DNA from 3 places in the Peribacillus sp. TH16 genome. Region 3 is predicted to be linked to each of the others. Evidence: riboswitches for the same ligand, from Rfam matches in the RefSeq annotation. Region 3 holds a riboswitch; each other region holds the start of a gene.
What was found. Region 3 has a riboswitch for S-adenosylmethionine ahead of JFV29_RS29775 (methionine ABC transporter ATP-binding protein). Riboswitches for the same ligand answer to the same signal wherever they lie in the genome.
Positions count from the first base shown of each region.

Region 1: it holds a riboswitch for S-adenosylmethionine, as region 3 does, so the genes downstream of both, JFV29_RS25835 (O-acetylhomoserine aminocarboxypropyltransferase/cysteine synthase family protein) here and JFV29_RS29775 (methionine ABC transporter ATP-binding protein) in region 3, are expected to answer to the same signal.
Region 2: it holds a riboswitch for S-adenosylmethionine, as region 3 does, so the genes downstream of both, JFV29_RS01445 (Na+/H+ antiporter NhaC family protein) here and JFV29_RS29775 (methionine ABC transporter ATP-binding protein) in region 3, are expected to answer to the same signal.

Region 1 covers NZ_JAEKEM010000009.1:2,426,829-2,437,383, forward strand. The annotation lists gene JFV29_RS25835 (O-acetylhomoserine aminocarboxypropyltransferase/cysteine synthase family protein) at 1-1,190, opposite strand, end outside; SAM riboswitch class I at 1,294-1,399, opposite strand; gene JFV29_RS25840 (thioredoxin family protein) at 1,561-1,869, opposite strand; gene JFV29_RS25845 (toprim domain-containing protein) at 1,873-2,238, opposite strand; gene gcvH (glycine cleavage system protein GcvH) at 2,329-2,709, opposite strand; gene JFV29_RS25855 (arsenate reductase family protein) at 2,805-3,161, opposite strand; gene JFV29_RS25860 (acyl-CoA dehydrogenase family protein) at 3,303-5,090, opposite strand; gene JFV29_RS25865 (acetyl-CoA C-acetyltransferase) at 5,173-6,351, opposite strand; gene JFV29_RS25870 (3-hydroxyacyl-CoA dehydrogenase/enoyl-CoA hydratase family protein) at 6,431-8,815, opposite strand; gene JFV29_RS25875 (YuzL family protein) at 9,027-9,158, shown strand; gene JFV29_RS25880 (proline dehydrogenase family protein) at 9,208-10,125, opposite strand; gene JFV29_RS25885 (hypothetical protein) at 10,282-10,555, shown strand, end outside.
Region 2 covers NZ_JAEKEM010000002.1:290,460-301,014, reverse strand. The annotation lists gene JFV29_RS01480 (acyl-CoA dehydrogenase family protein) at 1-276, opposite strand, end outside; gene JFV29_RS01475 (transporter substrate-binding domain-containing protein) at 595-1,470, shown strand; gene JFV29_RS01470 (amino acid ABC transporter permease) at 1,681-2,388, shown strand; gene JFV29_RS01465 (amino acid ABC transporter permease) at 2,400-3,113, shown strand; gene JFV29_RS01460 (amino acid ABC transporter ATP-binding protein) at 3,136-3,891, shown strand; gene JFV29_RS01455 (hypothetical protein) at 4,333-4,488, shown strand; gene JFV29_RS01450 (SOS response-associated peptidase) at 4,550-5,221, shown strand; SAM riboswitch class I at 5,550-5,655, shown strand; gene JFV29_RS01445 (Na+/H+ antiporter NhaC family protein) at 5,885-7,195, shown strand; gene JFV29_RS01440 (alanine/glycine:cation symporter family protein) at 7,619-9,064, shown strand; gene JFV29_RS01435 (hypothetical protein) at 9,239-9,637, opposite strand; gene JFV29_RS01430 (TerC family protein) at 10,193-10,555, shown strand, end outside.
Region 3 covers NZ_JAEKEM010000011.1:231,560-242,114, reverse strand. The annotation lists gene JFV29_RS29795 (D-alanyl-D-alanine carboxypeptidase family protein) at 34-1,215, opposite strand; gene JFV29_RS29790 (M20 family metallopeptidase) at 1,752-2,960, opposite strand; gene JFV29_RS29785 (MetQ/NlpA family ABC transporter substrate-binding protein) at 3,041-3,913, opposite strand; gene JFV29_RS29780 (methionine ABC transporter permease) at 3,935-4,585, opposite strand; gene JFV29_RS29775 (methionine ABC transporter ATP-binding protein) at 4,599-5,621, opposite strand; SAM riboswitch class I at 5,983-6,094, opposite strand; gene JFV29_RS29770 (hypothetical protein) at 8,041-8,292, opposite strand; gene JFV29_RS29765 (hypothetical protein) at 8,952-9,662, opposite strand; gene JFV29_RS29760 (hypothetical protein) at 9,932-10,111, shown strand; gene JFV29_RS29755 (hypothetical protein) at 10,315-10,482, shown strand.

The sequences.
Region 1 (10,555 bases), on a different contig from region 3:
ACACCCGCTTTTGCTAAACCTACATCATTTAATTGTTGATGGGTCGTACTAGCAGGGTGGATAATTAAACTTTTAGCATCCCCTACGTTGGCTACATGCGACCATAACTCTACCGAATTGATAAGTTTTGCTCCAGCTTCGCGTCCACCTTGAATTCCAAAAGTCACAACAGATCCTGCTCCCTTAGGCAAATATTTATCCGCCAGCGCTTTATCAGGGTGACTTCCATTACTAGGGTGCGAAACCCAGTTCACAGCAGGATGATTTTCCAAATATTGAATAACAGACTTAGTATTCGAAAGATGCTCTTTCATTCTCACATGCAACGTTTCTAGCCCCAGCGTAAACTGGAACGCGCTTTGAGCACTTAACGTCGGCCCTAAATCACGAAGTAATTGCACACGAGCTTTTGTGATAAAGGCAGCAGGGCCGACTGCTTCAGAGTATACAATCCCATCGTAGCTTGGATCCGGTTCCGTAAAGCCAGGGTAGTTTGGTGAGTTCCAGTCGAATTTGCCCCCATCCACGATGATGCCTCCTAAGGTGGTTCCATTTCCCAAGAGCCATTTTGTAGCAGAGTGGATGACAATATCCGCTCCAAAATCAATTGGCCGGCAAAGGTATGGGGTAGCAAAGGTATTATCGATAATGAGTGGTATGCCCGCATTGTGAGCAATGTCCGCTACAGCCTCAATATCAAGAATCCTTAGACTTGGATTTCCAATTGTTTCCGCAAATATAGCCTTCGTTCTAGGCGTGATGGCTTTTTTGAAATTTTCAGGGTCATCAGGAGAGACGAACTTCACTTTTATCCCATATTTAGGAAGAGTATTTTCAAAAAGATTATACGTACCGCCATATAATGTAGAAGCGGACACTATTTCATCTCCTGCACCAGCAATATTTAGGATTGACAGTGTAATGGCAGCCATCCCACTTGCGGTTGCCAGTCCGCCGATACCACCTTCCAACAAGGCCATTCTTTCTTCGAAAACACTGACCGTAGGATTATGAAGTCGTGTATAAATATAGCCATTTTCCTTTAAGCCAAATAAATTTGCTGCATGGTCAGTATCTTTGAACAAGTATGCATTGCTTTGATAAATAGGCACTGCACGTGCACCCGTTTCATCTACTTGCAGACCCCCGTGAACACTCAATGTTTCGAAACGCAACTTTTTCTCTGCCATAAGATTTCTCCCCTTTTTCTATGGATTTAGTTGGATTTAAGAATCAGGCCTTCCTCTTTTAACAAGCAAAAAAACCACTTCATAAGAAGAGGCTTATATACTCTCCTCATCTTCCAGAGCCAATACTCTGTTGGAATTAGCACCGTATATAAATTTATACCGGTTGCCGGGCTTCGTCGGGCCAATCCCTCCGCCACTCTTGATAAGAACTATTAAATTTAGCAGTTACTTTCTTAATTCAAAATATAGCACTTTAGAATTATCCAGTCAATCAATTATTTGAATATTCTTATTTCAATTCCCCATCAACTATATCGTTTATTCACTACTTTTCTACAGCTAAAAAGCCAACCCATATTGGATTGGCTTTTTAGCTTATTTCCTTAAGCACTCCGTACAAATAAGGAACAGACTGAAAGGCATAAATTTTTTTCCGCAGCTGCCCTTCTTTAAATAGTAATAAACAAGGTACACTCTCAATTTCATATGATTCGGCGATTGTTTGGACATAGTTCATATTCATCTTTCCTGCCTTCAAGTCTGGAAAAAGCTCCAATGATATCGTAAGCATCCTAGAAGCCACCTGACAGGTCCCACACAAAGGTGTATATAAATATAAGCAAAAGGTTTCCCCTTCTTCAACAGCAAGCCTACAATCTTCTTCTTTCAATTCTTGCATCAATTAGTCGTTCACCCTTTGACTTAAAAATTTCATTTTCACATTCATATTGGCAGATAGGAGCACTGTAGCGATATGATGTTCGGGGGCACTTTCCACTTCTTTGTACATTTTATTGATATACAAGTGGCTTGCTTCTGGCATTTCCCTTCGGAATTGCTTCCGTAGCTTTTCTCCTGAATCATCTGCGTCAAAAAGGAGATAAACATCACGGTCCATCATTTCATCTACTAACTCATCCAGCTTAGTTAATGAAATGGTCCCATTTGTACATCTTATTTCCACATCTTCATTCAAAACGGAGGCAACTTTTCTTCTATCGGAACTGCCTTCTACAATGATAACTTTATCAAATTCGCCCCACTCCATGTCATCACTCCATCTCACGAATTGTGTGCATGCTGCCTTTTTATAAAGTGAAAAAGAGAGCAGGCCTATTTAGACCCTCTCTCCTTCATTTTAACCGTTTATCAGGCTATCATATTCTTCAGCGCTCATCAGGTTTTCAACGTCACTGATATTTGATGGTTCAATCACGATCATCCATGCTTTTTCAAAAGGAGATTCATTTACGAATTCAGGATTGTCATTCAACTCTTCATTTACTTCAACAACTTTACCACTGATAGGAGCATACAGCTCAGATACAGTTTTAACAGATTCAACACTGCCAAATGGCTCGTTCGATTTCAATTCAGCGCCAATCTCTGGAAGCTCAACAAAAACGATGTCCCCAAGTTCGGACTGAGCAAATGCTGTAATTCCGATGCGTACTGTTCCATCTTCTGTTTTGACCCATTCATGTTCCTTTGTGTAACGAAGTTCTTTTGGTGTTGTCATCATTAATTCCCTCCATAGTACATCTTATTTTATCTATTACATTATAAGGTAGATTTTTTTAAAAGTAAGGAATTAACCAAATATTTCGTATTATTTTAGTTCCAAGTCTGTTCGAATTGTTCTTCTTTGAAACCAACTGTCACTTTTGTGCCGTCCGTAACAATCGGCCTTTTAAGAAGCATACCATCAGTAGACAATATATCTAGCATTTCTGCTTCAGAAGCTTCTTTCAGTTTGTCCTTTAAACCCAGCTCCCGGTATTTTTGCCCACTAGTATTAAAAAACTTCTTCAGCTCTAATCCGCTGGTATTATATAGTTGTTCGATTTCTGTTCGAGAAGGCGGATTTTCTACTATATGAATCGCTTCATATTGCAGTTCATGACTATCCAGCCACTTCTTCGCATTACGGCATGTGCCGCATTTTGGGTACCAATATAATGTTAAGCCCATTGTTTCACCACCTATCAATAGAATACCCGTTTTTTCTGTGCAATACAACGAATTCTCCTTGTCTTTCCATCGTGAAAATTTCACACGTAATAAAGGGAATACCCGATTACGGGAATTCCCTTTATTACGTGTGAAATTTGATTATAGTGCGTATTTTTCAGTTTCGATTACCTTAACAGAAGCTTCGCGTTTTTTCGCAATGACATTGATTGGGTTGTGTCTAGTCAACTTGCGAAGTGAAGAAAGCATAATGCGAAGAGTATCGCCTGTTTCAACGGCAATTAACGTTTCTTTTGCATGCTGTTCTATTTCATTGAACGCTTCTTGAACGAAAATTTCAGTGTACAATACCTTTTGTTTATTCTTTTCTAAACCTGTAGTCGCAATTGCTTTTTCTGTACGTAAAACCACAGATTCAGCAGCGTATGCAAGGGATGCGATATCAGCAATGTTAGATAAGATTTCTTGTTCTTGATCAAGTTTCTTGCCGTATTTCTGTGCTGCAAGACCTGCTGCCAAAATACCGATTTTCTTAGCATTTCTAACCAGCATTTTTTCTTGTGCCAATGGCTCATCGCTAGGCTCTTCAGGCATCATCATCATTAATTCCTCTTGCAGTCCCTGTGCTTTTTGTAGAAGAGGAAGTTCTCCTTTAAGTGCTTTTTTCAGGAATGTTCCCGGAACAAGCAAACGGTTGATTTCATTTGTGCCTTCGAAAATCCGGTTAATACGAGAGTCACGGTACGCTTTTTCAATTTCATATTCCTGCATGAAACCATAACCACCATGAAGCTGTACGCCTTCATCTGTTACGTAATCCAATACTTCAGAAGCGAAGAATTTATTCAAAGAACACTCAATTGCATATTCAGCGATCGCTGCTGCCATTGATTTTCCATCTTTCACTTGCTCATCAGTCAGCTTGCTTTGTCTTTGATCATAAAGACCGACGGTACGGTATACAGAGCTTTCTGCTGCATAAATTTTAGAAGCCATCGTTGCAAGTTTTTCTTTCGTCAGGTTAAAGTCAGAAATTTTCGTTTTGAACTGCTGACGTTGATTTGTATAAGCAGCAGTAATTTCAAGAGCGCGTTTAGATCCGCCGACTGCGCCAACACCCAATTTATATCGGCCAATATTCAAGATATTGAAAGCAATAACATGCCCTTTTCCAGCTACGCCAAGAAGGTTTTCAACTGGAACATGTACGTCTTCCAGGATTAAAGTACGTGTAGATGAGCTTTTTATACCCATTTTCTTTTCTTCAGCGCCCGTAGATACACCTTGATATTCACGCTCTACAATAAAGGCAGAGAATTGTTCGCCGTCGATTTTAGCATATACACAGAACACATCCGCAAAACCTGCATTGGTAATCCATTGTTTTTCACCGTTTAAAACGTAGTGAGTACCTTCTGCATTTAATTTCGCTGTCGTTTTTGCACCCAATGCATCAGATCCTGAGCTAGGTTCAGTTAAAGCATAAGCAGCAATTTTTTCGCCCGTTGCTAGCAATGGAAGGTATTTTTTCTTTTGTTCTTCATTTCCAAATAATACGATTGGCAAAGATCCAATCCCTACGTGTGCACCGTGAGTGATTCCGAACCCACCTGCAAGCGCCATTTTTTCTGTAATTATTGCCGAGCTAATTTTATCAAGACCAAGCCCGTTATATTCTTCAGGAACGTCAGCACCAAGTAAACCGATATCCCCTGCATGCTTCAGTAATTTTACAGAACGGTCGAATTCATGATTCTCTAAATGCTCAACTTGCGGAAGAACTTCATTCACTACGAAATCTTCAGAAGTTTTGGCAATCATTTTATGCTCATCAGAATAATCTTCTGGTGTAAACACTTGATTATACGTAATATCTTCTACTAAAAAGGCGCCGCCTTTTATGAGGTTATCTGTTGTTTGTTTGGACATGTTATTTCCTCCTAAATGATTAATGATGATTAATTATCTTAAGCCCGCCGGAATTGTTGATAAACTTTCGATCGAGATGGAATTACGCTAATAATTCAAATACTCCAGCAGCACCCATACCGCCACCGATACACATTGTAACGACTCCGAATTGTTGGTTTCTGCGCTTCATTTCATGAAGTAGGCTTAATGTTAATTTAGTACCGGAACATCCTAGTGGATGGCCTAGGGCAATAGCTCCACCATTGACATTGACAATCTCTTCATTCAATCCCAGCTCACGAATGATTTGAATGGATTGAGAAGCAAAGGCTTCATTCAATTCAAATAAACCAATATCAGAAAGCTCAAGACCTGCTAGTTTCAAAGCTTTTGGAATCGCAGCGATCGGACCAATTCCCATAATTTCCGGTGGTACCCCTGCTACGGCAAAGGAACGGAACTTACCAAGTGGCTTCATCCCTATTGAAGAAGCTTTTTCTCCATCCATGACCATAACTGCAGCAGCTCCATCACTCGTTTGTGATGAATTTCCTGCTGTAACGGATCCTGTCACAGAGAATGCTGGTCTTAATTTCTTAAGCACTTCAAATGTTGTGCCTTCACGAACGCCTTCATCTTGTGCAAACTGGAATGACTTTTCCTGTAATTTAAGATCCGGACCTACTGAGCGAATGGTTACATCAACCGGAACGATTTCATCTGAAAACTTTCCTTCAGCAATGGCCTTAGCAGCCCTTTGATGACTGCGCACAGCAAATGCATCCTGTTCTTCACGCGAAATACCGTATTTTTTTGCAACGGCTTCAGCTGTGTGACCCATCCCCATATAGTATTCTGGTGCTGTTTCCGCAAGTTGTGCGTTCGGACGGGTTACATGTCCCATCATTGGCAAAAGACTCATGGACTCTGCTCCACCTGCAATGACCGTATCACTTTGGCCGAGCATGATTCTTTCCGCTCCATAAGCAATACTTTGTAATCCGCTTGAACAGTAACGATTAATTGTTATAGCTGGTACTGTGTAAGACAATCCTGCTAACGCACCAATATTTCTCGCCATATTCAGCCCTTGCTCCGCCTCAGGCATTGCGCAACCGATAATTAAATCATCAATAGAACCTTCATAATTTCCAGCACGCTTTAACGTTTCTTTTACAACAAGAGCCCCTAAATCATCTGGTCGAACGTTAGCAAGAGAACCCTTTTTTGCTCTTCCTACCGGAGTCCTTGCTCCAGCTACTATTACCGCTTCTTTCATGAGGATCCCCCTTACTTCATTTTTAAGCTATCAATCTATTAACCTTCATTTGCAATCTAACCGTATTTTCACTTATCCATTAGTTTCGAAGTGGTTTCCCTTTTGCAAGCATATGCTGCATTCTTTGCTGAGATTTCGGAGTAGAAATTAGTTTTAGGAAAGCTTGTTTCTCTAGGTTCAAGATATACTGCTCATCTACTTCTGTACCGTATGGAAGTTTTCCTCCGGCCAGGACGTATGCAAGCTCTTTAGCTATGACAAGGTCATGATCAGATAGGAAGCCGGAAAGGCGCATGGATTCTGCCCCTAAAAGAAGTGTGGCATAACCTGTTTCACCGACCACAGGAATTTTTGTACGAACTGGAGCTGTATACCCTTGGTTATACATGGAGATGACTGCCTGCTTCGCATCATATAATTGATGATCTGCGTTCACACTTATTCCATCAGAAGAATTAAGGAAGTTATTCCCGCGTGCTTCTTCAGCAGAAGTCGAAACTTTTGCCATCGCGACTGTTTCAAATACTTGATTAGCCACTTTCTGCAAATCAAAGGCGACGCCCTTTGGCATATTCTTCAGCGTTTTTACATAAAGTTCTTTTGTTCCGCCACCGCCTGGAATCAATCCAACACCAGCTTCTACAAGACCCATATATGTTTCTGTCGTTGCTTGGATACGTGCAGCAGGAAGAGATACTTCCGCACCGCCGCCAAGTGTCATATTAAATGGCGCTACAACAACAGGTACAGCACTGTACTTAATCTTAAGCATTGCCTTTTGGAATTGGCTGATAACCATATCCAATTCCAAAATATTGTCATCTTGTGCTTCCATCAACATCATGGCAATATTAGCACCTACACAGAAGTTTTTGCCTTGGTTTCCGATCACCAGACCTTTATAATTAGCTTCTGCTTCATCGACTGCGGCATTGATCATTTGCATGATATCAAGACCTATTGCATTATTTGGTGAAGTGAATTCAAGAAGAGCCACTCCATCACCAATATCAATCAGACTTGCACCGCTGTTTTTCTTGATTACGCCTTTTTGCTTCTTGATTGCTTTAAGGTTAATCACCTTAGGGTTTTCAAGAAGTTCTTTATATTCTCCATTATCATAGTAGAAAACTATGCCATTTTCTTCTTTGTAAAAAGAAGTGATACCTTTTTCCAGCATATCCTTCACCCATTGAGGAACAGTAACTCCTTCTTGTTCTAAACGTGCTACTGATTTTTCAACACCAATCGCATCCCACGTTTCGAAAGGTCCCATAGACCAGCCGAAGCCCCATTTCATTGCTTGATCGATTGCCACAATATCATCGGCAATATTCCCAAGCAGTTGTGCAGAATACACAAGAGCTGGATTTAACACATTCCAAAGTAATTCACCAGCACGGTCATCGCTATAAACAAGCGCTTTCATTTTGTTGGCTAGACCCTTGGCCTGTTTAGCCATTTCAATAGAAGGAGTCTTTAATTTTTTACGGGCTTCATATTCAAGAGTTTCAGGATTCAGCTCAAAGATCTCCTTACCCTTTTTCACAAAAAATCCTTGTCCGGACTTGCTTCCAAGCCAGCCGTTTTCAAGCATCCTATTCATGAAACCCGGTATTTGGAAAACTGCTTTTTCTTCCCCTTCCACCTGGTCATATACATTTTTAGCAACATGTGCAAAAGTATCCAATCCAACTACATCAAGCGTCCGGAATGTCGCGCTTGTCGCTCTTCCGATTAATGGACCAGTTACCGAGTCCACTTCACCAACGCTGTATCCGCCTTTTTGCATTTCACGAAGGGTAACTAGCAAACCATAAGTACCGATGCGGTTTGCAATAAAGTTTGGTGTATCCTTTGCTTCGACAACACCTTTACCCAGTACATCTTCGCCGAATTGTTTCATGTACTCGAGCACTTCTGGAGATGTTTCTTTAGTGGGAATGATTTCTAACAATTTAAGATAGCGCGGCGGATTGAAAAAGTGAGTTCCTAAGAAGTGCTTTTGGAAATCCTCTGAGCGGCCCTCTGCCATAGCTTCAATTGAAATTCCAGATGTATTGGAAGAAATGATGCTTCCAGGTTTACGATGTTGATCAACCTGGGCAAATACACTTTGCTTCACTTCAAGTCTCTCAACGACTACTTCAATAACCCAATCGACGTCTTTTAAACGACTTATATCATCTTCCAGGTTCCCGGCTTCAATTAACGCAAGATTTCCTTTAGCTGAAAGCGGAGCTGGTTTTTGCTTTAAAAGTTTAGTAATCGCAGTTTGGCTGATGCGGTTACGTACTTGTTTATTTTCTAATGTAAGACCTTTTTTCTTTTCATCCTCTGTGAGTTCACGAGGTACAATGTCCAATAATAAAGTCGGAATGCCGATGTTAGCAAGGTGTGCAGCAATCCCTGATCCCATAACTCCTGACCCTAGAACAGCAGCCTTTCGTATTTGTCGAACCAAGTTTATATCCCCCTTACACAATATATTGAATGAATGCTCATTCATTTTTATTTCAAAAAAATTTTGAATATTTTTTCTTATTACTAATATAGAATATAATTGGAAATTCCGCAATGATAAAACTGGAAAAAAATAAATTTTTTTATCATATTACCTTTGATTAATTCTCCTCCTTTTAGTAGACAATAACGACCAGGAGGTGACTTATACAATGAAGCGTAAAAATAATCCTTCTAATAGAGCTGTGAGTGCCGCAAGCGTTAAAGGCAATGCCGGCCCTGGTCGTGAGCGTCAGCAAGGGATAAATAAAGTAAACAGCCAGAACAATCAGTACAAAAAATAAAGTCGTTATTAGAGCAGCCGTCCCTTATCCGGGCCGGCTCTCGATTTAGCTATTTTTTAAATAGTCCCTTTAAAACGAAAGCAATATTGGCCGGCCTCTCTGCAAGGCGGCGCATGAAATATCCGTACCAATCCGTACCATATGGAACATACACTCTTACCTTATATCCTTCTTTTACGAGTTCAAGCTGCTTTTCATTACGTATGCCGAATAACATTTGAAATTCAAATTGATCAAGAGAGATCCCTTGCTCTTTGACTAAGCTCTTCGTATAATCAATAATTTTATCGTCATGGGTGGCAACAGCTGTGTAATTTCCATTCAGCAGATGCTTCTTAATGATCTTTTTAAAATTACCATCGACATCAATTTTCTCTGGAAAAGCTATTTCCCGAGGCTCTTTGTAAGCTCCTTTAACAAGTCGTAGATTCGGGTTGTATGCATTCAACTCCTCAATGTCTTTCTCTGTCCGATAAAGATAAGCTTGTATGACCGTCCCCAGTTCATTATATTCAGCCTTTAAGTTTTTGAATACATCCAAAGTTGGCTGACAGCGCGGAAAATCTTCCATATCAAGTGTTACGAACACCCTATGGGTTTTGGCTTCTTCTAATATTCTTCTCATATTATTCATTACGACTTGTTCTGATATATCCATGCCCATCGACGTCAATTTCAAAGATAACTGTGAATCCAGATTTTTTCTGGAAATCATTCGAATGGCCTTTATACACTGATCTGCCATCTCATTTGCTTCTTGTTCATTATCAATGAATTCACCTAAATAATCGATGGTTACAGACAGCCCTTTTCGGTTTAAATCTGCGATAGCTGCAGCTGCCATATCCAACGATTCTCCAGCCACAAAGCGGGATGCCCCAAACCGCAATCCATATTTTTTCGCTGCCTTTGTCATATTTTTGTTCTTTGATAGAAAAAGAAATAGATTTCTTAATATTTGTTCCATCTGCATTCCCTCCGTATCTTTTCTTCGGAAAATAGATGTATTTCATAAGAATATTTTACCATTTAATTCAAATTCCAGATATCCAAACATCAAGAATAAAAAAATTGTTAATGGGAAAATTAAAGTCGTTTAGATAACACTTAAGGAGGTAGACTGATGGAACAACAAAATTCATTTAACAGCCAACAACAGTCCACCGGCTTCATGAAACAACCGCCGGAAATGGTTTCTGTAAAAGACAGTTTATACTTATCTGATATGCTTGCATGGAACCTGATTGCGATTAAAAAGGCACATTTTTTTGCGGCTCAATGTAAAGATCCACAAATTATTGATGCGTTAAACCGCTGTGGACTAATGCATCAGCGCCATTACGATACCATTCTGAATCATTTAAATCCAAACCAATATCAGAGTCAACAACAATTCC
Region 2 (10,555 bases), on a different contig from region 3:
TCCAAGGTTCCAGCCAATGGAAAGTGCTGTTGTTGCATCAAAACTAGCCAATGTTTCTTGAAGGAGTATCATGTCATATATTTTTAAACCTCCGCCACCATAGGCTTTGGGAAGAGTTGAACTTGTATATCCCATATTAATTAAATCTTGAATGTGTTCTGTTGGGAAGGTTGCTAATTCATCAATTTGAGCAGAATTATTTTTGAATTTTGATTCTAGTTCATGTAACTTTTGTAACCACGTTTTTTGACTCTCTGTTTTAATAAATAAGTTAATCACGTTTTGCCCTCCTGCTATTTTAAAGGTTTACCTATTAATTTAACAAAATAATCCCTATTATTCTTATTGGTTTAAATGATAATTGTGACGGTTTAAGTTGTCAAGGAATTTATATCCAGTAAATTATAAGTTAGAGATTTCCAAAAAATACATTGACTTTAAAATATTATCAATCTAATATTTAAATTATCAGTTACCATACTTAACCTACCAAAATAGTTGGTATTAAAGGGCAGCATAGTGGATCTACTATATGAGGATAGTTAAAGGTATGTAATAAGCATTATACAAATAAACAAAAGAAGGAGATTTTTTATGAAAAATAAAAAGTTTTTCAATGTGGTAGCCACCGGTTTAGCATTAGTAACCCTTTTAACAGGATGCGGTTCAAGTACATCGTCCGGAAAAGAAGCAAATACAAATGAAGGTAGTAGCGATACAGAAGTAAAAAAGGTAAAAATAGCATATGACCAAGCGTCAAAACCAATGTCTTGGTTAGATGAGAAGGGAAATCCAACTGGTTACGATGTAGAAGTTATGAAATTGGTTGATGAATTACTTCCAGAATACGAATTTGAATATATTGGGACATCAAGTGATGACTTATTAGTAGGCATTGAACAAGGTAAATATCAAGCAGGGGTTAAAAATGCTTTCTGGACACAGGAAAGGACAGAGAAGTTTATCTTTCCTAAAGAATTCCTTGGGTTAAGCAGTGCAGGACTTGTGTTAAAGAAAGAAAATGAAAAGATAAAAAATCTAAAAGACTTTGCTTCAGCTGGTTTTTCTTTAGCACCAATTGCTGCAAACAACGCGCAATATACAATTGTTGATGAATATAACCAGGCCAATAAGGACAATAAAGTAAAATTAAAAGCCGGAGATGCATTCACAGTTGATGTAGTTCAATGGGTTAACGAAGGCCGTGTAGACGGTGGAATAGCAATTGAGGGAGCTTTTAAGAAGCAAGTAGCAGAAGATGGTCCATATCATAATTTAAAAAATGATCTCGTTTACAATGAATTCGCCGTAATCAAAACTTGGCCATTGTTTAACAAAAAAGAACAAGAATTTGCAGACGCTTATGATGAAGCAATCAAAAAGTTAAAAGAAGAAAAGAAGACAAATCAGTTAAGTACAGAATTTTACGGAAGAGATTTGTTTGAGGTATTGGAAACTGTAAAAAGATAACAACACTCTAATCTACCAGAGCCTAAAAAAGTCAATCACTGAGGCTATACTTGTCACTTTCTTATTTTAGGTTGTTGAGTGGGTAACCTCAATTCAAACCAAAAAAGTAAAGGAGTGGCAAGTTTTTGTATATATACCTCTAATATTGAAGAATGATTACGTTTTGAATATTGAACCTTTTAAATAGGAAAAAGAAGATGGATGTGAAACATGGAGAAATACTTTGATGTAAATTACATAGTTGAATCAGTACCAATGTTAATTCCTTTTCTAAAAGTAACATTAATGGTTGCTGGTCTTTCGGTCCTATTCGGGACAATCTTAGGTTTCATCTTAGCAGCCATGAAAATAGGAAATAGTAAAATTGCTAAGAAAATTGCCTATGGGTATACAACAATATTAAGATGTACACCATCTATTGTTCTCCTATTTCTAACTTATTATGGGATTCCAGCAATTGCAGATAATTTTGGCGTAAACCTAAACGACATTGACAAAGCGGTATTTGTTGTTATTACCTTTTCGCTTCAATTTGCAGCTGCCATGTCTGAGGTTATCAGAACATCGTATGAATCTATAGATAGAGGGCAATTTGAAGCTGCAGTAAGTGTAGGATTAAGTAATACACAAGCGTACTGGAGAATTATTTTACCGCAAGCTTTTGTAGTTGCTTTACCAAACTTCGGTAACAGCTTACTTGAGTTGATGAAAGAAGGAGCCCTAGCATATACAATCGGATTGATAGATATCATGGGGAAAGCAGAGCTTATAATCGCTGGGAATTATAATACTCATGCATTAGAAATTTATCTTGCTTTAGCTGTTATTTACTGGATATTATCAATTGCTATTGAACAACTATTCTTAAAATTAGAGAAGGTATTTAGTAAAGGAAAACAAGTGATAACAACTACATAGGGGGTGACAGAGTGTCAGAAGGATTGGATTATAAATTTTTAGTGGAAACCTTTTTTGTAGCATTATCAGGGGTGCCCACGGCGTTATTCATTACAATTGTAGCTTTACTTGTTGCGCTTCCGTTAGGATTTTTGCTTGCTTTAACAAGAATAAATCAAATTCCAGTTTTAAATCGTGTAGCACAGATATATGTTTCCTTTGTAAGAGGAACTCCTGTCATAATTCAAATTTTTATTATTTATAGCAGTGTACCCTTATTGCTAGCTTCGATATTTGATAAGTATAACATCGAAATGAATGTATACGATGTAAATCCGATTTGGTACGCATTCATTGTTTTTTCATTGAATACGACAGCTATTCTAATAGAAGTGTTTCGTTCAGCAATAAGCACAGTGAGTAAGGGACAACTAGAAGCTGCTTATTCAGTCGGATTAACAAATGCCCAAGCATTTAGAAGAATTATTATTCCACAGACATTAGTTGTAGCATTACCAAATATTTGTACAGCAACAGTCAATCTAATTAAAGCAACATCTCTCGGATATGCATTGTCATTGCAAGAAATTACTCTAAGAGCCAAGGTAGCTGCCAATGTAGGCTACAATTATGTTGAGGCTTATATTGATATCTTTCTTGTATACCTGATTTTATGTAGTTTAGTAGAGTATTTATTTAAGCTGTATGAAAAACGTTTAAGTAGGTATAGAGCAGTAGGTATTTGAAATGAAGCAGGAGGTGGACATGATGTTAGAAATTACAAATATCCATAAATCATTTGGAGAAAATGAGATTTTAAAAGGTGTAGATTTAAAAATAGAAAAGGGTGACGTGGTAGTAATTCTGGGCCCAAGCGGTTCAGGAAAGACAACATTACTTCGATGCATTAACTTTCTTGAAAAAGCAGATCAAGGACATGCAATTTTTGGGGATATTGATGTAAATCTTAAAACAGCATCAAAAAAGGCGATTCATGGAATTAGGCAAAAGATCGCTTTTGTATTTCAAAATTATAATCTGTTTAATAATAAAACGGCATTAGAAAATGTGACAGAAGGTCTTGTTATTGGAAGGAAGATTGCGAAAGCCGAAGCAAATGAGATTGGTAAAAAAGCATTAGATAAAGTAGGTCTGTCAGAAAAATACAATGCTTACCCTATTGAACTATCAGGTGGTCAGCAACAAAGGGTTGGCATTGCGAGAGCAGTAGCTTTAAATCCTGACATTATTCTATTTGACGAACCAACTTCTGCACTTGATCCTGAACTTGTCGGTGAAGTTTTAACAGTAATGAAGCAAATAGCAAAAGAAGGAACAACCATGTTAGTGGTCACGCATGAAATGTCTTTTGCAAAGGATGTAGCAAACAGAGTAATATTTATGGATGCTGGTGTCGTAGTAGAAGAAGGATCACCTAAAGATATTTTTGTGAAACCAAAAGAAGAAAGAACAAAGAAGTTCTTAAAAAGAGTCTTACCGGAGGATTATATTTTTTACATTTAATTTTCAAATGAAATTAAGAGTTAATAAGAAAAGGGTGAATTTTTGAAGCTGATCCAGAGCGATAGATTAATAGCGATCACTCTATACATATAAGTAATTAAAACAAACGCATGGTAATCCATACTTGTGTTGAAATAAAAAATCATTCTTTTCAGTAATAATCAATGAAATTATGGGCTTCAGTGTAGCCTATATGAAGTAGTCAAAAAACGAATTACCTATGAAAACCTGCTTGGGAATTTCGTGTAAATAACTAGTGATCCTACGAGATGAAATTAACTCTTCACTTGATCACTAGATTAAAAAAATTGCATAATTGAACGTATGTTTTCAATGCTTTTCTCCTTGCGTTTAGTTAATTGATGACGGTGCTCTTTAGTTTTTATAAGTGTGTTTTTGGTTTATAATAACAATTATCAAGTCATATCAGGGGGTGAAACTTTGAATGAATATAATGTTACAGTTAAGAATGGCAGCACAGTAATTCTGTCAGAAATTATTAAAGCTGAAGATGAAAGAGAAGTCCTTGGCACACTATTGATTACTAGCGAATTATTTAATCAACCTTTTACTGACATTAGGATTTTAGAACGCTAATTTGTTACTGAACTCTCCATTTGTTACAATCATAATAAATCTTAAAACAGTAGGCGATATTATGTGCGGGCGTTTCACCCTTTTCACAGACATTGAAGAAATAATTGACAGGTTTGATATTCAAGCGCCATTTAATGCCGAGTACCAATTCAGCTACAACATAGCACCTTCTCACTCTGTCTTATCCGTTATTAATGACGGATCTATGAATCGACTTGGATATCTTCGTTGGGGACTCATACCTTACTGGGCAAAAGATGAGAAAATGGGCTACAAGATGATTAATGCCCGAGCGGAGACCATTGCTGAGAAAACAAGTTTTAAGAATTCGTATAAGAAGAAACGGTGTTTGATACTTGCCGACTCTTTTTATGAGTGGAAGAAGACACCAGAACGTAAAATACCCATGCGAATAAAACTTAAGAGTAATGCCCCATTTGGAATGGCTGGTCTCTGGGAATCATGGAAATCACCTGAAGGTATCACGATATATTCCTGCTCAGTTATTACAACTACTCCGAATGAGCTAATGACTAGTATTCATGATCGCATGCCAGTTTTACTTAAACCTGAAGATGAAAAGACTTGGCTGGATCCTTCAATTAATGATACTGCATATCTACAGCAATACTTAAAATCATTTGATACTGAACAGATGGAAGCTTTTGAGGTATCGAATGATGTGAACTCACCTAAAAATAATTCACCTAAGTTAATACACCAAATTTGCTGAGAGGTCCTAGGACCTCTTTTTGTTTTTCTCTTTTCAATTAAAGGTGAAGTACTTTATCTTCATTCATAAGTTCCTCTTTACTCATTTGAAAAAAACCTCTTTATAAAATACTTTAGGCTACACCTTGCGGAAATACATAAAATACTGTACTCTTATATTTGCTTTTCGATGCGGGTATCGATGTTACTTTCCTAGAGTGAATGGATGAAAAGCTAGGACTGCAAAAAGACAACTTAGCAATCGAACAATGCAGTGCACTTGTTAACCTGCCTGATTCTTTACTCGTAGACATCGGAACATTTGATAATATCATTACGTAATTTGGATCTTCTTATCAAGAGAGACGGAGGGACTGGCCCGAAGATGTCTCGGCAGCAGACTTAATAGGAGTGCTGTGCCAAATCCAGCAGGCGAATACGTCTGAAAGATGAGGAGGGTGTTTTTTATAGATTAAAAGACCTCTTCTTATTGTTTAATAGAAGAGGTCTTTTTTCACGTTCGATGGTTTAGCTTTAGCTTCGTATTGGCTATTATGCTTTTGGAGTCATGCTTACAATAATATGAAAGAAATGTTGGATCTTACTAGAATTTTTTACCGAATTAGTTCAATGAATAAGGGCTATGACATATTTGTCATGGGAAAAATAAAAAGAGGTGTTCATCATGAGTACAAACAATAAAGGGAATCCTTGGGCTTTAGTCCCATTTGTCGTTTTTTTAATTTTATTTATAGGTTCCGGGGTTATTACAAGAGATTTTTATTCATTTCCGGTGATTGTGGCGATTGCGATTGCATCAGCGGCTGCATTGGCAATGAATCGAAAAGAGTCTTTCAATCAAAAAGTTGAAATCTTTTGTAAAGGTGCCGGGGACTCCAATATTATGTTAATGGTTATCATTTTCCTTTTGGCCGGTGCTTTTTCAGAAGTGGCGAATGGAATGGGTGCGGTAGAATCAACGGTGAATCTTGCGTTATCGGTTTTTCCGCAAAATCTATTAATGGTAGGTATTTTCATTATCGCTTGTTTTATTTCTCTATCTATGGGGACAAGCATGGGAACAATCGTAGCGCTAGCACCTATAGGTGTAGGAATTAGTGAACAAACCGATATTTCGCTTGCCCTTTCAATGGCCGCCGTTATCGGTGGTGCGATGTTTGGTGACAACCTATCTTTCATTTCAGATACGACAATTGCAGCTGTTCGAACGCAGGGAACGAAAATGAAGGATAAGTTTAAAGTGAATTTTTTCATTGTTTTACCTGCGGCCATCATCACATGTGTCATCCTTGGCTTTTTAACAATGGGTGAACAAGCAGCTATCTCTCAACATTCCTATAATTGGGTGAAGATTCTACCTTATATTTGCGTTTTGATCACTGCATTAGCTGGAGTCAATGTGTTCCTTGTCCTCTCCATCGGTATTGTGTTTGCCGGAATTATCGGGTTAGCGGATGGTAGTTATCAACTGATGGGCGTCATTCAAAAAATGGGGGATGGAATGGCGGGAATGTATGAGATCTCTTTTCTTGCCATTTTAATTGCTGGTATGGTGTCAGTCATCAAACATAACGGCGGCATCGATTATCTTCTCCACGTCGTGACCCGTAATAGCAAATCAAGAAAAGGTGCTGAATTCAGCATTGCCGGTCTAGTCGGTTTGACAAATCTATCTACGGCAAATAACACGATTTCTATTATCATTGCCGGTCCGCTAGCCAAAAATATTGCGGAAAAGTATGGCATCGATCCCCGTAAATCGGCGAGTTTGCTTGACGTTTTTGCTTGTTGTATTCAAGGGTTAATTCCATACGGGGCACAACTGCTTGTTGCGGCGGGGGTAGCACAAATTTCACCTGTAAGTATTTTACCCTATTCTTTTTACCCAGTATTAATTGGGATTTGTGGAGTCATAGCCATTTTGATTGGTTTTCCGCGATTTTCAGGGAGCGAAGAGAAGAAATATACTTCTTGAAAAAGTGAATTAAACAGAAAAACACCCTGAATCTTTAGATCTAGGGTGTTTTTTTATATGCGTCCATTTTAATAAATATATATTTAGCTTTTATTCATGGAACACTTTACAATTTTGATCTTATAAGGGTTCAATTGAAAATATCAGAAAGCGTGGGAGAATAATTATTTATATTTAGAAATGATACAGAATATTATATCATTCTTATTCTCGATGGGAGTTTCCCGATTCATTCCTCAAATTTATGAATGAAATAAATTGAATGGTAGGATATAATAGATTATTGTATTGGGGATTCATTCTTGAATCTCCCTTTTTTACTATGGACTTCTATCGTTTATCTTACCGAGAGAATGGGGAAATAAACAATGGTTGTCAATTGCTATCATATATAAGTTAATAATTAGAGGTGGTTTGTTTTTAATGGAGATGTTAGGAAGTTTTATTAGTGGAACAAATGATTTACTGTGGTCAAAAATACTGATTATTATGCTGATTGGATTGGGTCTTTATTTTTCCGTTCGTACGAAGTTTGTCCAATTCAGAATGGTAGGGGAAATGTTCAGGCTTTTGGGAGAAGGTGCCACAGCGGATAAAAAAGGTGTGACATCGTTTCAGGCTTTTTGCATCAGTACTGCTTCACGGGTTGGAACAGGTAACCTTGCAGGTGTTGCCATAGCCATCACAATGGGTGGTCCAGGAGCCGTTTTCTGGATGTGGTTAATAGCACTTATCGGGTCTGCCTCTGCCTTCATTGAAAGTACACTTGCACAAATTTATAAGGTCAAGGATGGCGATACATTCCGAGGTGGCCCTGCTTATTATATGGAAAAAGCATTGAATGCCCGTTGGATGGGTATCACGTTCGCTGTATTGATTTCGCTTACATTTGGGCTTGCTTTCAACTCTGTACAAGCCAACACGATCACAAGTGCGTTCAATGAATCGTTTGGGATCGATAAGTGGGTTACGGCAATCATCCTTGCTCTTGTTACGGCTGTCATCATTTTTGGAGGCATTAAAATGATTGCAAAAGTATCTGAAGTCATCGTACCGATTATGGCAGGAGCATATGTGATAGTAGCATTGATTATCATTATCATGAATATTACCGAGTTACCTGGTGTTTTTGTTTTAATCTTTGAAAGTGCTTTTGATGGATTAAGGGAAGTTGCTGGCGGAGCACTAGGCGCTGCCATGATGCAAGGAATCAAGAGAGGTCTATTTTCTAATGAAGCCGGGATGGGTAGTGCCCCTAATGCAGGTGCGACAGCAGATGTCAGTCATCCCGTAAAACAAGGGCTCATTCAGTCTCTTGGTGTATTTGTGGATACGCTTGTCATTTGTAGTTCGACCGCCTTCATCATTTTGTTCTCAGGCCTGTATACATCGAAGGAAACAGATGGTATAGTCCTTACCCAAAATGCACTTGGTACGGCATTAGGATCTTGGGCTGGCATTTTCCTTGCCATTATCGTACTGTTATTCGCCTTTAGTTCCATAGTTGGTAACTACTATTATGGAGAGTCGAACATTGGCTTTATTAATGAAAATAAAGTTTGGCTAAACTTATATCGTATCGCAGTCGTAGGGATGGTGATTTTCGGTTCGCTTGCTTCACTCAAGTTTGTATGGGGTCTAGCTGACTTGCTGATGGGGTTAATGGCCATTATCAACTTAATCGCCATAGCCTTACTTGGAAAAATTGCATTTGCTGCACTAGCCGATTATCAAAAACAAAAGAAGAGTGGAAAAAACCCAGTTTTCCATGTAAACAATATTAAAGGTTTGAAGAATGTGGAATGTTGGGGTGATCCATCCGATAATGTGGATGAGAGTAAGAGCAATCGAAAGTTAAAGATAAATTAAGGCATTTCAGCTTGTAGACAAAGTCCCTTTTTTTAGGGACAAGTCTATAAGCTTTTTTTGTATAGGCGATGTTAAATCTAAATGTTGATATGTATACATTAAGAAAGGGAACTCTTGATACATATTAAGTTCCCTTATTAATTCAACTAACGCTACCCTTTACTTGATTAAGGATTACTCCAAAATCAACGTTATATTTTTACTATCAAGGATAATTTCTTCTACCCAATTAAATATAGTTGAACCAATGTTCATTTTTGCATCCCTTATTTCTTTAATTACTTTTTCTTCATTACTTGGATGGCAATTTTTCAACATCTCATTCAGTATGGTTATTGTTTCTCCGTACCCCAAATCGATTTTAGATTTGACAGAATTTCTCCAAAAAATTGTATATTCTTCTTCAACTTCTATATCACCGAAACCACCAAATAAAATATCATTAAATGCATCGAGACTTCCATTCCACTTGTATTTTCCAGAGAGAACTACATTCGAAAACTCGTTACAGAGTCCATTAAAGTCCGAAAAATTTTCACCATCTAAGACAAAAACTTTGTTAAATTTAATCACCTCTAATACATCATTTTCGTTATTTTAATTAAATCGCCTTCTTCAACTCAATACTTCTTTAGTGAAATAAGAATTAACCTGTCAAACTGAATTTTGACATAGGACGTAACTTCTATATATATTTTAAACGAACTTCAAGGTTTAGAGATAGAAAAAAATTATTAAAAAAACTCCTTCCTGAATTTAAGAGTTTAGACTTCAATTCGGCTAGTGTTAAAGGGTTAGAGAAAAATAGTTCTTGCCACTTCTATGAGGCAATGGGAGCTAAAATAGTGGATAGCATGATAACTAACATTGCAGATGATAACTTAAATTATTCGTTTATAGGTGGGAGGATATCAGCATATAAAAAGCATATGTCCTTTCTTATTCCACTATCGGGGCAGAAGAGTTGAATAAGGAAGTGGATACGTTGAGACAATATTGGAATAAGAAAAAGGCAAACTTTCTTTAATATGGGCTGGGTGAAATATAATACCGATAATACAAAACGTTATTAAACTCATGTAGCATACTTATACTGGCTTATGAAGTGATAATTTATAGGGGGATAATATGGAACTTTCTTTATTATTAGAGTATGGCTGGGTATTAATTATTTTGATTTTTTTAGAAGGTTTATTATCTGCAGATAATGCTTTAGTTTTAGCTATTATGTCAAAACATTTACCAGAAGAACTGCAAAAAAAAGCGATTAATATTGGGTTGCTATTAGCTTTTATATTTAGGATTGGTGCAATCTTTATTATTTCGTACCTTTTCCACGTTTGGCAAGTTCAAGCAATTGGGGCTGCTTATTTAATTTTTATCTCATTAAAACATTTACTAAAAAAGGACCACGGAGAAAAAGAGAAAAAAGGGAAAAGCTATCGTATGACTATTGTGCAAATTGCATTAGCTGATATCGCCTTCGCTGTT
Region 3 (10,555 bases):
CAACAACGCCTCTGGTTGCCAGTCGGTTTTTCTTTAGTAACGAGTTCTAAAATCACTTCGTTTTTTTCTTTTCTTTAGAAAAACCGTTATCAGAATGATAAGAATGACACAGCCTCCCCATCCTAGAGATGGGACAGAAAATTTATTAGCTTCCTCATTGATTGTTTCTTTTTTAAACGAGGCCGGCACTTCTGTGTTCCTAACATCTGCGACCGTTTTAAGATCAAAGGATTCTATGGTGCTCCCTTCTTGGTTCATGATTGAGAGAATTCCATCATTACTGGTTTTTAGACTAGGTTCATCACTAATTAGATGGGTATAGTATAAGTCTTCGTTCAGCGTGTAGGATTTAGAGTGATCCGCTGAATAAAGTATGCTTTTTTTATCAATTTTGGCTGATTTAAAGTTTTCAAAGCCATAGCTGAATAGAAGCTCAGTATCAGAGTAGGCATCCTTGTCTGAAGGAGCTTTAAGAGTGACCGCAATCAAGTCCTGTTCTCCTCTTGTAGCAGTAGAAATCAGGGTGTAGCCAGATTTACTAACAAAACCTGTTTTCCCACCGGTTATTCCCTTATAGGGGAGTTCGCCTTTTAAAATTTTATGATGGGTAACTAGAGTTGTGTCCCATGTTTCCACTTCCCATGGTAAATCCTTCTTCCCAAAATATTCACGGAAAATTTCATTTTTCATTGCATATTGGGTAATTTTCGCAAGGTCACTGGCTGTAGTTACATGGTTTTTGTCAAACAATCCATGGGGGTTCGTAAAATGAGTATCGGTGACGTTTACTTCTTTCCTTAAAAACTCATTCAAATCCTCCATGAACAGTTTTTCACTACCAGACATATGCTCGGCAATTGCGATAGCTGCATCATTTCCGGAGTTGATGAGCATTCCTGCAATTAATTTGGAAAGCTCTATTTTCTCCCCAGGTTCAATAAATACCGAAGAGCCGTCTGCCTCAGCCGCTTTTTTGCTAACAGTCACTAGTTCATTCTTATCCCCGTGCTCAATAGCATATATAGCAGTAGCAACTTTCGTTAGACTGGCTGGATACATTTTTTTATTTGTGTTTTTTTCGTATAACACTTTCCCACTTTTCGCATCAATAATGATCCCAGCTTCACTAATGAGAGGTAAGTCTGATTCTGCACTTACAGTCGTAGAGGCGAAGGGGATTAAAGCCAAAATGAAGATAAAGAAAAACTTTTTCATATACCTCTCCTTTAATGATAAATCCTATATAGTCATAATAAAATAAATCTGAATGTTTAGAGATGTTTTATTGAAATTGAAATAAAACAGTAATTACCCTTTAATAATCATGGAAACATTTCGGATAAAAACCTTCTTTTACTTTCCTTAAATAACTTTATAAGGGTTCTGACCCTTTTAGTGGGATGCTCCATTTAAATGAAAAAAGAATCCCCATTTAAATAGATAGGGATTTTTTTTATACCATTGAATTAGGGTATCACCGACATTTCGCATATAAACTACGCTGATACATTTTAGGGAGAGGAATAAAAGTGAAAAAAGGTAAGAAGGTGATTTGAGGCATTGGTAGCTACGACTGATTCCACATTTGACGATTTACTGGAAGCTTCTCAAAAAGCTAGAAATAACAAAAACAGAAGCCAAGGGGCTTCTGTTTTTCTTTATCTGACCTATATATATCGTTTTGTCTAAGCTAATGCACTTCTTATTTTATAGATTTGGAGAAGACCAACTACCATTGCTATCCGATTTATTTATATTTCCTTTTGCTTCGCTTCATGAAAAGCTGTTTTAACCTTATCCAACAGATCTTTATCCGAAATCAACCGGTAGCCAGTAAGAGCAAGAGATTTTGCACCAGTGAGGATGGCTTTGTCTCCTTCTTGAGATTTAGCACAGTCGCGGAATTCATTTGTATGGGCAATCAAATCATCTGGTCCAATTTTTATATATGGATGGGCTGTCGGAACTATATGGCTTACGTTCCCCGCATCAGTCGAACCAAAACCACTATCTTTTCTAGGAGCTACCGTTTCTCCTAATTGAGTCAGTTCTTCCTTTAACAGTTCATCAAGAACTGGATTTATGACAAAATCAAGCACTTCATTTTGGAAACGTTCGACTTTAACTGTGCTTCCTGTGGCAAGTGCAGCCCCTTCAGCAACATCACGTATTTTACGCGATACATCCTGGCATAGCTTCCATGTTGTTGCTCTAATGTAAAATCGGGCAGAAGCATATTCAGGAATGATGTTAGGTGCTTCTCCACCATTGGTTATTATTCCGTGGATTTTGACCTCAGATGGGAGTTGCTGACGTAAAGCACTAATGCCATTAAATAGCTGAATAACCCCGTCAAGAGCATTTACACCTTGCTCAGGCGCAGCAGCTGCATGTGCTGATTTTCCGTAAAAATGAAAATCAAGTGGATCTACAGCCAAAAATGGACTTGTTACACCAGTTTGACCAGCTGGATGGATAATGATGGCTGCATCTACCTCATCAAACAAACCGTGCTTCGCAAAGCTGCCTTTTGCACTTCCATTTGGCCCTCCCTCTTCAGCAGGTGTTCCGAAAACAATCACCTCTCCGCCTGTTTCCTCTAGTACTTGAGATAGTGAAATTCCTGCTGCGACACTCGTAGTGCCAATGATATTATGGCCGCAAGCATGTCCTAGACCTGGCAATGCATCATACTCAGCTAAAAAGGCAATTTTGGGGCCTTTCTTTGAGGAGGCCTTTTTGGCGATGAAGCCAGTTTCATGCCCAGCTATATCACGGGTTACTTCAAATCCTGCATCTTGAAGTAATTTGGTCAACGTTTTCGAAGCAAAGAACTCTTGATTCCCAATTTCGGGGTTTGCATGGATGGCTTGACTCGTTTCAATATATAATTCGGAATGAAGGTCGATGTGATCTTCAATGATCTGCTGATGCTGCTTCTGCAATAATTCTCTCGCCATATTCTTAACTCCCCTTTTGGTTTAAAAAGCCGGACAGGCACCTTGAATCCATCCGGCATTCCTTCACTTTGTTCTATTCATCATTTTTCATTGGCTGGTTTTGTCCAAGCATCTTGGTAATTCACTAATTCGTCTACAGAAACATATGCAGGAATGGTGTTTCCTTTAAACGTTTTTTCAATGAACGCTTCCACTTCTTTCGATTGATAAAGCTCCACTAATTTTTGTAGCTCAGGACGGTCGGCATTTCCCTTTTTAACCGCAATGATATTAATATATGGTTTCGCCGTTTTACTTTCATGGAATAATGCCTCTTTTAAAGTAAGGCCTGCTTCAACGGCAAAGTTATTATTAATGGCTGAAGCATCGGCATCATCCAATAGACGCGGCGTATTGCCGGCAGCAACAGGTTTGATTTTCAATTTTTTCGGATTTTCCTTAATGATTTCCAATGATCCCGATCCATTGAATTCCTCTTTCAATGTAATCAATCCAGCTTCTTGAAGAAGGAGTAATGCACGGCCAAAGTTTGTTGCTTCATTCGGAACGGCTATCGTAGCGCCATCTGGAAGATCTTTGAGATCTTTGTGTTTTTTCGAATAAAGGCCCATAGGTGCAATAACAGTTGATCCGATGGCCTCTAATTTCAAATTTTGATCGTTAACAAATTCATCGAAGTAGGCAACTGTTTGGAATGAATTCGCATCAATTTCTCCTTCACTTAACGCAAGGTTCGGTTGGATATAATCATTAAAAGTAACAAGTTCGATATTCAGCCCATCCTTTTTCGCTAAGTCAACAATGTATTCCCATGTTCTCGTATCCCCGCTGCTGACACCGACTTTCACTGTTTTCACATCATCCGAACCGCCTGATGCACCCTCTTCGTTCCCGCATGCTGCAGCCACAATGGCCAATGCCAATACCATGATCGTTAATAAGATTTTCTTCATTTCTCCTACCTCCTGTTATTTTTATCTTCTTCTGATTTTTCTTGAAACAAAATTCCCGGTGGATTGCAATAATTGAACGATGATCACGAGCGCCGCTACTGTGACGACCATCGTCATCGTATCGAACCTTTGATAACCGTAAGCTAAGGCTAAATCTCCTACCCCACCTGCACCGACAGCACCTGCCATGGCCGTAGATCCAACAAGGCCAATTGTCGCTGTTGTAAATGTAAGGATCAACGAACTAAGTCCCTCGGGAATCAAAAAGCGATAAATGATTTGCCATGTCGTCGCCCCCATCGCCTGAGCTGCCTCGATGATCCCTTTGTCCACTTCCAACAGGGAGTTCTCCACAAGCCGGGCAATATAAGGAGCCGCGTAAAAGATTAGCGGAACAATGGCCGCATTCGTTCCGATCGCACTGCCGACAATCATTCTGGTAAACGGAATAAGTGCTACAAGCAAGATGATGAAAGGAACCGACCGCAATATATTGATGACCGGGTTCAATACATTAAAGATCCATTTATTCTCCAGGATGTGACCCTTTCTTGTAATGACAAGTAAGATTCCTAGCGGAAGTCCAATCAGCCCGGAAAATATCAATGAGATGGCTACCATATAAAGTGTGTCACCGAAAGCTGTCGACAGCTGGTCTGCCGTTATTTCCATTCCCCAAAGCGTATTACCCATTTATCTGCACCTCCTGGACGAGAATCCCCTCATCTTTAATATATTGATAAGCCTTGTCCACCTCTTTTTTGTTCCCTGTCACTTCAATAATTAAATTTCCAAAAGGTGTTTCTTGAATTTCAGAAATATTAGCTGATAAAACACTTAAATGAACATCATATTTTTTCGAGATGGTTGAAAGTAAAGGATTGCCTGATGTAGTACCAATAAAGTTAATTTTCCAAATAATCGGAATATATGATCCGGTATTTTTCAGGAAACTTTGTGGGATCTCGTCGTGAATAACAGTTCGTACAAAGTTTTTTGCGATACCTGTTTGGGGCTTCGCAAAAACTTCGAAAACCGAACCTTGTTCAACCACGCGTCCGCCTTCCATGACCGCAACCTTATTGCAAATTTCCCTAATTACAGACATTTCATGAGTGATTAGCAAAATGGTAATATTGTATTCTTTATTAATTTTTTTTAAGAGCTGCAGTACAGCACTAGTTGTTTGTGGATCCAATGCTGACGTCGCTTCATCACACAAAAGAATCGATGGGTTGGTAGCCAACGCTCTAGCAATCCCTATTCGTTGCTTTTGACCGCCAGACAATTGTTCCGGATAACTCCTTGCTTTACTTGATAAGCCAACGAACTCTAACAACTCGCCTACCCGCTCTTTGATTTCTTTACTAGGGGTTCCCGATAAAACTAGCGGCATGGCAATATTATCAAAAACTGTCTTTGAGTTAAGTAAGTTAAAATGTTGAAAAATCATGCCAATTTTTTTCTTTTCTGCCCGTAATTCCTTCGGGTTCAATTTGGTTAAATCCTTCCCCCCAACAATAACCTGTCCATCTGAAGGGTGTTCGAGTAGATTGACTAACCGAATCAACGTACTTTTTCCGGCTCCACTATAACCGACAACACCAAAAATATCGCCTTTTTCAACTGTCAAATTAATTCCTTTCAAAGCTTCAACAGTCTGTTTCTTTGTTTTATATACCTTTTTAACATTTTGAAATTCAATCATTCTGTCTCCCCCCACGCTGTTTATTTGTACGAATTCATTATCCAGAGAAGAGCTTTGCAAAGTTTCATAATGATAGGGTTAAATTTTCGAAACTCACGAGTAATTGCTCACAATTCACGAGTAAATGTGTGAAACTCACGAGTAATTGCGCGAAACTCACGAGTTAATCTGTCAAACTCACGAGTAATTGCTTATAATTCACGATTAGTGCGCAAAACTTACGAATAATTACACCAATTCTCCAAATAACCATATACATTCTGAATAAACAAAAGAGGCCTCTTCCGTCATCAGACAGAAGAGGCCTCTTTTAGAAATAAAAAAGAGTAAACTCTTAATTTAATTATCTAAGAAAAGCTCCTTCTTATCTTTCAAACTTTCGTCCGTTGGAATTAGCACAGTATTTTTACAAAAGTAAAAACCCGCTGCCGAGGTATCATAGGGCCAAGTCCCTCCACATCTCTTGATAAGAAATAACGTATTTATTTAATTATGTTCCTCACTATATATTCAAATTTTACTAATGTCAACTCTATTTTGAATAATCTAAAATATTTTTACAGTATAATTTTTAATCGTTCATTTAACTATACCTTAAGACAGGTCAGATTTTGCCCTGCATACCATGTATACGGGTAACCTAGGCATAGACTCTATTACAAAAAAACGAAAACATTACGAAGTCAGTCAGGATCAGGACTTCCTTCCTCATAAGGAAAGCTCTGTATCTTGATGAAATAACGGCAAACCTTTGGCAAACTCACTATTCAGGTTGCTACTCACGGTCTGCCTTATCCATGCGGGGAGCTCCCTGCGCCCCCCACTCTTATAATCTTTTGATTGGGGTTTACGTTTATTTTTGAGTTTTTGACCATTTTTTGATAGCAAACTTTCGGTACGTTTAGTATCAAAAAAGAAAAAACAATAATAAATAGTACCATATATATGCGGTTATAAACTTTTTTGCATCTGTTTTAAATGTGTGAGGACCCTTTGCCCTCATATCTGTAATAATAAAAGTTATTTATTATTACAGCGAAGGAAGATTACACATGTGTTTTTTCATCTTTAGCACTATTATAAAAGCTCTTTCCTTAGAAGAGTTTATTTCTTTTAATTAAAAAACACTCGGTAGAGTTTGATTTCTATAGTATGTCTACTTATCAGCAAAAACAAATCGCTATTTAGAAGCTTCTAATTTTGTCGATATCTACTCAGAATTTGTAGATATTTCTCGGGAAATTGTTGAAATTTGAATTTGGTGATTCCGAATAGTTGGAACAAAGGAATCTCTACTTTTGATTTGCTTGCCTTAGGTTTAAATAGTTATTAACGCAAATTAACATCTTAATATCGTAAAGGAGACTAAAAAAAAGGTAATAAAACCTTTTTCTTATTGCAGTAATGTTTCGTAATGGGTTCTTTGTTGTTCAGTTTTAACTATGACATATCGTTTGTCAGTTAGATGTTCATTTCACGCGGAGCTGCGAGTTCATTGGTTAAAAATTAAGATCTCTTTTAATTGAATGGGAACATGGGTTAAATAAATTGTCATATATATCGGGTATCGTTATCTCTTTTAAAGCTTCTAATTTTGTCGATATCTACTCAGAATTTGTAGATATTTCTCGGGAAATTGTTGAAATTTGAAAATGGTGATTCCGAATAGTTGGAACAAAGGAATTTCTACTTTTGATTTGATTGCCTTAGGTTTAAATAGTTATTAACGCAAATTAACACCTGAATATCGTAAAGGAGACTAAAAAAAAGGTAATTAAACCTTTTTCTTATTACAGTAATGTTTCGTAATGGGTTCTTTGTTGTTCAGTTTTAAGCTATGACATATCGTTTGTCAGTTAGATGATCATTTCACGCGGAGCGCGAGTTCATTGGTTAATAACATTAAGATCTCTTTTAATTGAATGGGAACATGGGTTAAATAAATTGTCATATGTATCGGGTATCGCTATTTCTGTTTCATTGGTTCCTACCAATCTTTCTTTTTCTTGATACAAGGGTTCTTCTCTCTATCGTCTAGGGGATTGCCCGTATCGCGTAACGCTATAAGCGTTTCGATATCGGATTGAACGAAGATATGCCAATCGCTATCTTTTAACAGCTCCTATCCATATCGCTCTAAGTTTTAAACATACTTTCAAACAGTGGATTTTGTATCTCCACTTCTTCTGCCACTTCCTTGGAAGAGGATGCTCATTCATTCGGATGTATATCCTGTCGCATATCGGCTCCCTCTTTCTATTAAAGATGAAGGTTCTGTAGATTTATTTGCATGTTATATCGCCCCGCGATACGAAACACACAAAAGAACCGATCAGCCCCTTTCTTGAGGAACATTATTAAGGACATGGATCTTGCTGGGGCTGGGAAACTGTTGTTTTAAGCTGAGGCATATCGTTTGTCAGTGGCCATTCATTTCACGCGTAGCTGCGAGTTCATTGATTAAAACAATTAAAATCTCTTTTAATTGTTCGGGATTATGGATTGAATTGTCAAATTTATCAGGTATCGCTATCTCTGTTTCATTAGTTTCTTCTAATCTATCTTTTTGTTGATACACAAGGTCTTTAGCTATATCGTATAGGGACTTGTCCGTATCGCGTAACGCTATGAGCGCTTCGATGTCGGAGTGAATAAAGATAGGAATCACCATCTTACAAACTCATATCCGTTTCGTTCTAAGTTTTGACCATACTTTTGAACAGTGGGTGTTGCATCCCCACTTCTTCTGCCACTGCCTTAGAAGCGAATACTCGTTCATTCGGATGTATATCATGTTTGTAAATCTAACCCAGCTTTTCTATTAAACCTATAGGTTTTGAATTTATTTGCATGTTATATCGCCCAGCGATACGAAACATACAAAAAGGAGACGGTCAACCCCTGTCTGGAGCAACTATTAAGGAGGACTCTTGTTTTTGAATGCAAGTTTTCAACCTCCTCAACTCCCTTTTTATCAAGCATGCCTTTTTTGCTTGCTTGTGTATTTTGTTTTAGTTGCATATCGCTTAAACAAATCTCCAATGAATTTCAATTGAGCCTTCGTTTGCCTTTAGAACGTCAATACATTGGTATCGCCGAGCTCTTACATAGCAGGTACCAAATCCTGTAAAGTTAAAATACTCTTTCTTAAATTCTGTGTTTCAGCTACGCGAATCATATGGCTCTATGTTTTTATTAAAGTTTTGTGGATTGGCATCTCAATGCTTTTATCCATCATTATATATTTAAAAAAGATTTATCAAATGTTTCTACATCTAATTTGCTTCCAAGAATCATTACACAGTTGGGCAAAAAAACTTAACGGTCGCCTTATTTTCTGAATATGGAGAAAAGCCCCCACCATTTTTCTGAACGTTTTTGTATCGCTATTTCTAAACGTTTATTAAACTCATTTTGGGAAGTCCATTCTTTTTTCTGTTCGACCCGCATATTTTGTATTTCTTTTTGTAAGAGTTCACTTTTTTGTTTTTCTTGTTGTAGCAATGTTTCGTAATGGTTATTTTGTTGTTCAGTTAATTGTTCAATTTTAGCATTAGTTCTTTGCGCTGAATTTCCAATACTAGAACTTATAACATGATGATCTTGCTGGAGCCGGGAAACCTTTGTTTTAAGCTCTGACATATCGTTTGTCAGTTGGACATTCATTTCACGTGTGGCTGCGAGTTCATTGACTAAAAACATTAAGACCTCTTTTAATTGATTGGGGTCCTGGGGTAAATTTTCTTCATATGTATCGGGTATCGCTACCTCTGTTTCATAGGATCCTTCTAATCTTTCTTTTTGTTGATATACAAGGTCTTTAGCTGTATCGTCTAGGGGCTTGTCCGTATCGCGTAGCGCTATAAGCGCTCCGATGTCAGATTGAACAAAGATACGTCGATCTCCATCTTTCAAAAACTCATATCCATTCCGCTCTAAGATTTGACCATACTTTCGAACAGTGGGAGTTGCAATCCCCACTTCTTCTGCCACTTCCTTGGAAGAGAAAGCTCGTTCATTCAGTTGAATATCACGTCGCATATCGGACCTCTTTTCTATAACTAGTTGTATCTGTAGTCTACCTGACCTTAAATTTTCTGTCTAGATAAGTGTAGACTATCCAGAAATTATTAGGGATACCGATAAAATTTCCTTTTCCTTTCTTCTACTTCCATATACGTTTTAGATTCTCTATTGGCTTACCTTCCTTCTCTTGCATAGCCGCCGCTATCTCCTATCCATCCTTATCCATTGTTTGTGTTACATCTGGTCGGTCTTGGCGCCTTGCCCCGTGCCAAGCATGGGTGGGGTTGATAGAAATTCAACAACGATTAGGACATACAGATATTCAAACACCGATGAACTTCTATGCTCATACGACTGACTACATGAAAGAAAAGGCCTCCCAGCAGTTCAATAAACTGATGGAAGACCTTCACTATAAAAATATTTACATGTTAGGTGAGCATCCATTTCTAAATCCTCGTTAAATCCCTATATTTCAAGGGATTTAAGCAATGATTACATCATAAACAACTTCACTTAATGTCATGATATTTCAATGTCAGGTGAGCATTTTAAATTAATTTTTTATAAATTACTATATGAAAAATTCGAAAAAAGCCCAACCCTATTAAAAGAGAGTACATATTTTTTAAATAAACCTAATTCATTATACCGGAAGGAGATTATCATGAAAATTAAAAAGTCCTTAAATCGAATTCAAGCTGCATTATTAAAGAAACACATAAATGAGTTTAAAGAAAAAGATGGCATTTTAGAAGGAACAGAAGATTTGATTTTTTATGTCTATGAATTTGAATCTCCCAGCAAAACTGTGAAAGGTGCAATATTATTATAATAAAACTAAGAGGAGATTAATAAAAGAGCTTTCAAAGGGTTCTTAATGGGTGTCTTGTTTTATTACTTGGGTT